2 linked regions of the Flammeovirga yaeyamensis genome follow. The protein of the gene in region 1 binds, or shares a complex with, the protein of each later gene. Links are inferred from orthologs where the notes say so. Each region holds a gene or a part of one and is shown in the gene's direction. Other genes may lie near its edges. The genes, in order: pheT and pheS.

The links.
Region 2: the proteins of pheT (region 1) and pheS are in contact, whole or in part, in a crystal structure (PDB 6P24), measured with the Escherichia coli proteins. The link is inferred for Flammeovirga yaeyamensis from one-to-one orthologs.

What each region holds. Positions count from the first base shown.
Region 1 is NZ_CP076132.1:1,487,353-1,490,773, reverse strand. What follows is about bases 190-3,275. They hold pheT (phenylalanine--tRNA ligase subunit beta), read left to right. Parts: upstream 190-562; coding sequence 563-2,989; downstream 2,990-3,275. Other genes in these bases: KMW28_RS05745 (hypothetical protein), read left to right, coding at 3,050-3,275; KMW28_RS05755 (GAF domain-containing protein), read left to right, coding at 190-408. In the rest of the region: more of KMW28_RS05755, read left to right, coding at 1-189; more of KMW28_RS05745, read left to right, coding at 3,276-3,421.
Region 2 is NZ_CP076132.1:1,042,824-1,045,946, forward strand. What follows is about bases 50-2,837. They hold pheS (phenylalanine--tRNA ligase subunit alpha), read left to right. Parts: upstream 50-827; coding sequence 828-1,847; downstream 1,848-2,837. Other genes in these bases: KMW28_RS04020 (FKBP-type peptidyl-prolyl cis-trans isomerase), read left to right, coding at 135-596; KMW28_RS04030 (acyl-CoA thioesterase), read right to left, coding at 2,110-2,640. Also shown: KMW28_RS04015 (hypothetical protein), read left to right, coding at 1-2.

The sequences.
Region 1 (3,421 bases):
TATCAAAGAGAGTTTGTACTTAAATTAGGAGAAACGATTGCCTCTACTATTGCTTCGACAAGAAACTCCGATCGAATGAAATCTCTTTTAGAAGATTCTCAGATTCAAGCTGAACAAATGAGAGCACAAGAGGAGGAAATGAGGCAGAATGTAGAAGAACTACAGGCGACTCAAGAAGAGATGCATAGAAAGCAAAAAGAGTTAGAAGCGACCAATGCAAAAATGCAACACAATGAAGGCGTTTTAACTAAAGCATTCGATAAATTAAGAACCTCCGAAGAAACTTATAAAACTCAAATCAATTCTCTCGAAGTAGAAAAATCTCAAAAAGATGAAAAAATTGAAGAATTGTTGAGAGAAATTGAGCTAAAAAACGAAGAAATTAAAAAATTAGGGGGTCAACTTTAATATTAATTCTAAACAAAGCATAGGTTATTGCAAGAAGTTGTAATAACCTATTATTTTTGCTACTTGAAAAAAATGGGTGAACTCTCATTTTCTTTTTTAAAAAGTAACAAAGATTAGTGCTGCCAAAAGAAAGCAGCAATAAAATAAGTGATATATGAAAATTTCTTTAAACTGGCTAGGTAGCCTTGTAAATATAGAGGATAAAACGCCTCAAGAAATTGACGAACTATTAACAATGTCAGGCCTTGAAGTAGAAGGTATTGAAGAGGTAGAAGAAGTGAAAGGCGGACTTAAAGGTTTAGTTGTTGCAGAAGTACTTACTTGTGAACAACATCCTAATGCTGATAAATTAAGAGTTACAACTGTAGATATCGGAGCTGAAGAACCTGTACAAATTGTATGTGGTGCTCCAAACGTTGCTGCAGGACAAAAAGTGATTGTTGCCACTATTGGTACAGAACTTTATCCTTCTCCAACAGAAAGCTTCAAGATTAAGAAAGGTAAAATCCGTGGTGAAGTATCTATGGGTATGATCTGTGCTGAAGATGAAATCGGTATGGGACAATCTCACGACGGTATTATGGTATTGGATACTGATATGGCTAATGGTACACCTGCAGCTAAGTATTTCAATTTAGAAAATGATAATGTTTTAGAAATCGGTCTTACACCTAACCGTGTAGATGGTTCTTCGCATTATGGTGCTGCTAGAGACTTAAAAGTTTTATTAGACAGACCTATCCAACAAGTGGCTAAGCCAGAATTATTAGATAGCTTTAAAGTTGACAATACTTCTGCTCCTGTACAGGTAAATGTACAAGAAAGCGAAGCTTGTCCAAGATATTCTGGAGTAACGATTTCAGGAATCGAAATCAAAGAATCTCCAAAATGGATAAAGCAACGTTTAACTGCTATTGGTTTATCTCCAATTAACAACGTTGTTGACATCACAAATTATGTTCTTCACGAATTAGGTCAACCTCTTCATGCTTTTGATTTAGCAAAAGTAGGTGGTGAGATTAATGTAAAATTCGCTACTGAAGGAGAAGAGTTCATCACTTTAGATGAAGAGAAAAGAAAATTAAAAGGTCACGATTTAATGATCGCCAATGCTTCTGAGAACATGTGTATCGCAGGTGTATTCGGTGGTTTAGAATCAGGTGTGACAGAAGGAACTACTAGCATCTTCTTGGAGTCGGCGTATTTCCACCCAGATGTAGTGCGTAAGACTTCTCAAACACACTCAATCAAAACAGATTCTTCTTTCCGTTTCGAAAGAGGTTGTGATCCAAACATGACGATCACTGCGTTGAAATATGCAGCGACTCTAATTAAAGAATATGCAGGTGGTGAGATATCTTCTGAAATCGTAGACATCTACCCTACTCCAATCGAAAACTTCATTATTGATGTAAAATTCAAGAATGTCAACCGTTTGATTGGTCAAGATATTCCACAAGACAGAGTCATTGAAATCTTAGAAGGTCTTGAAATTTCTATCTTAGAAACAACAGAAGAAACAATTAAAGTTTCTGTTCCTCCTTTCCGTGTAGATGTTCAAAGAGAAGCGGATATTATCGAAGAGATTCTTCGTATTTATGGCTTCAACTCTGTAGAGTTAAGCGAATCTTTATCAGCTGATTACTTAGCTTCTTTCCCTAAGAAAGACAAGCAAGTATTGCAAAGAAAAGTAACTGAAATGTTAGCAGGTTCTGGTTGCCACGAGGTGATGACCAACTCACTAACAACATCAAAATATTCTAAAGAATTGAGCGATCTTAACGAGAACGAAAACGTTGAGATTCTTAATATCTTAAGTGCAGACCTAGACGTAATGCGTCAGTCGATGATGTTCAGTGGTCTTGAGGTAATCAACCACAACATCCGTCGTCAGCAAAAGAACATCAGAATTTTTGAATTCGGTAAAACGTATCACAAAGGTGAAAACGGATATACTGAAAACGAACATCTAGCTTTATTTGTTAGTGGTACTTCTACTGATGAATCTTGGATTAGAAAAGCAACATCTTCTGATTTCCATACTGTATCCTCTTTAGTAGAAAAAATCTTTGACCGTTTGAACATTCAAGGTATTTCTGCTGAATATGTAAGCAACGATACTTTAGCGTATGGTCTTCAGTACTCAGCACGTAAGAAAGTGATTGCAACTGTTGGTTTGGTACATCCTAAAGCAGCTAAAATGGCAGGTGTTAAGCAAGAAGTATTCTTTGCTGACATCAACTGGACATTGTTAGTTGAGATGTACAGTGCAGATTACAAATTCAAAGAAATCCCTAAGTTCCCAGAAGTTAGAAGAGACCTTTCGATTGTATTGGATAAGAAAGCAACATTTGCTTCTATCAAACAAGTTGCTCAGAAGACAGAAAGAAAACTATTGAAGAAAATCAATGTTTTCGATGTGTACGAAGGGAAACATTTAGCGGCTGATTTAAAATCGTATTCTGTAAGTTTCATCCTTCAAGATGAAAACAAAACATTAAACGATAAAGCAATTGATAAAGTGATGAATAACTTAATCAAAGCGTTTGAAACGCAGTTGAAGGCAGTTATTCGTAAGTAGAAACCATAGACATGCTCTCAAATACTAGTTATTTGGGAGCATATTTTATATATTTAGTGCATGTCGAAGTCAATTCCAAATATTGGTGAAGAGTTAAAAACATTAATTGAAAAGATCAACTCGTTATCTGTTCTTTATAAAGAGGCACAGAAAGAGATTGGTATGCTTAAAGAGAATCAACAAGAAATTGATAATCAGATGGCCATCCAAGAACAATCTGATCGACTTCAAGAGATGATTACTCAAGGCAATGATCATATCAAACAATTGTTGGAAGACAAATCTTCTTTACAAAGTGAAAGAGATGAGGCACAAAATCAAGTAGAAGGACAAAAATCAGTCATTCAATTTTTAAATCAAGATATCCAACAATTGAGGGATACACTTGATGAAAAAGATGAAACAATTGACATCTTTAATCAACAAAAAAGA
Region 2 (3,123 bases), 440 kb from region 1 along the record:
AAAGAAAATACTTCTAAAGTTATCTTGTCAATCCTCATTATTTCCTAACAAATACTTGTAAACCCTCAACATCTTTGTAATTTTGCAACTCATTTTGAGCGGTAGTACGCTCTAACATTCAAATAAATAGAGAAATGTCAGTAGCACAAAAGGGAAATAAAGTTAAAGTTCACTACACTGGTACTTTAAACGACGGTAGCAAATTTGATTCTTCATACGACAGAAATGAGCCAATCGCTTTCACTGTTGGTGCTGGTCAAATGATCCCTGGTTTCGACAAAGCAGTTGAAGGTATGAACGTAGGTGACAAGAAAACTGTAAACATCCCTTGCGAAGAGGCTTACGGTCCTGCTCGAGAAGATTTGATCATCGAATTCAAAAGATCAGATGTTCCTGCAGACATGAAACCTAACGTAGGTGACCAAATCGGTCTTCAAAGCCCTCAAGGTCCAATCCCTGCAACAGTAGTTGAGTTAACTGAAGAGATCATCAAAGTTGACGCTAACTCTCCAATGGCTGGTAAAGACTTGAACTTCGATATCGAATTAGTAGAAGTATGTGAAGATAACTGTGAAGACGGTAACTGCAACTGCTAATTATTTATAAGAGGTAAAACTCACTTAAACGCTTCAATCTATGCAAGATTGAAGCGTTTTTTGTTAAGGAACATCATAACAAATCATTATTATTTGGTTTTTATGACTTTACTCGTGTTATAGGTGAATAAAGTTTTTATCTTTGCAAATTGAAAAATAGAAAGGTGATCTTTCTATGTAACAGATTAAGATTTAAAAGGGGAAGTCCCATTCAATATATTTTTAGAAATTATGCTTGAGCAGATAAAAAAAATTGAAGAACAAATAGAAAAAGCAACTGCGGCAACTAAAGAAGATTTAGAAAATTTCCGTGTAGGTGTTGTTGGTAGAAAAGGTATTATTGCTGACTTATTTTCGAAAATGAAAGAAGTAGCACCAGAAGAACGTAAGACTTTTGGACAAACAGTGAATGCTTTAAAAAATGCTGCTCAAGAAAAATTTCAGGAACTTCAAGATGCTTTAGAAGATGCACAAGCATCGGATATCAATCACCATGACTTGACGTTGCCAAACGTTCCTAACGAAATGGGTACTGTTCACCCAATTACTAAAGTTCGTGAGGAAATTTCTAGAATCTTCGAGCGTGTTGGTTTCAATATCTCTGAAGGTCCAGAAATCGAAGACGATTGGCACAACTTCTCTGCTTTGAATTTCCCTCCAAATCACCCAGCAAGAGAAATGCAGGATACATTCTTCTTAGAAAAAGATCCTGATATTGCTTTACGTACGCACACATCATCAGTACAAGTACGTGTGATGGAAAATCAAAAGCCTCCAATTAGAACACTATCACCAGGTAGAGTATACAGAAACGAGACGATCTCAGCTCGTGCACACTGTATCTTCCACCAGGTAGAAGGTTTATATATCGATAAAAATGTATCATTTAAAGATCTTAAAGATACATTGTATTACTTCGCTAAAGAATTCTTCGGTCCAAATACTAAAATTAGATTAAGACCATCTTATTTCCCATTCACAGAACCTTCAGCTGAATTAGATGTTAGCTGTACTGTATGTGGTGGCAAAGGATGTAATATCTGTAAGTACACTGGATGGGTAGAAATCGGCGGTTGTGGTATGGTAGATCCTAATGTATTAAAAGCATCAGGTATTGATCCAGAAGAATACACAGGTTTTGCCTTCGGTATGGGTATTGAGCGTATGACAATGTTGAAATACAGAATCAACGACCTTAGATTATTTACAGAAAATGATCTAAGATTCTTACGTCAGTTCTCATCACTATAGAAAGAAATACATTAGATGAAATAAAAAAGGTCGCTTTTCTCGGAAAGTGACCTTTTTGCCGTTTAAGGGAAATGAAAAATTAAAAATGAAGAATGAAAAACGTGAAATGTTGAATGGTTCGTAGGAGGATAATGTTCAAGTTTAAAAAGAGTATTTCCACTCAATAATATTTAGTTTGAACCTATATCTAGCGCGAGTATTCGAACTCGTGTTCCCGTAATGAGTAGCGAACCCCAAAAAGCGAGCGTTAACTTCTTACCTCTTACTTTCCCTCCTCCTTCTTCTCAAATATCGAATGCAAAGAAGTAGCATCCTTCGGCTTCATCCTCCCCGCCATCATCAATCTCACCTCTCTTCTTTGTAATGCTTCCTCATATAGTTTCTTTTCAATATTGGTTTCCGGTTTGATCTTAGGGACAGTAATAGGTCTTCCTGTTTGATCTACGGCTACAAAAGTGAAGAAAGCTTGATTGGTTTCTACCTTTGTGCCATTGGGGATATTCTCACTCCAAACACGAATAAACACTTCCATAGAAGAGTTAAAAGCTCTGGTTACGTGTGCTTCTAAAGTGATTACATCACCTAGCTTTGGGGAGTGTTTGAAAGAGACATTATCAACAGATGCGGTAACTACAATTCTATTGGAATGCTTTTGAGCAGATATGGCAGCTACGACATCCATCAAATGTAACAAGTGTCCACCCATTAGATTGTTTAAAGGGTTAGTATCATTGGGAAGTACCATCTCGGTAGATACTACATAGGATTCTTTAGGTGCTTTTTCTAGTGTCATTTTATGTTTAAAGTATGTTTATGTTGATCAAAGATAAGGAAAGAAAGCATATCTAACATCTCTGATCAGGTAACTTGCGGCAAACATTCTATATTATCCATTTGTCTAACAGATTCTTAAATTTTATTTACTCTTTTTTTTGAATATTCGTTTGGGAGATTAAAATTGATGTATTACTTTTGCATCGTCTTACAAGGTAAAGGGTGCCATGGCCGAGTGGCTAGGCATCGGTCTGCAAAACCGCGTACGGCGGTTCGAATCCGCCTGGCACCTCTAAAAGGTCAAATCAATACATTGATTTGGCCTTTTTTTATACCCAAAAACCATGACTTAATTCTCCGTGTGTATTATCAAAACCATGATTTGATACTAGGATTCTTTTACATCAATAAGACTATTTAAACCTCTGTTTAAACAAATTTTTCTGTAATCAATCATGTTACTGAAAAGAAGTGAATAAGTATTCGTTTAATAAATTACCTA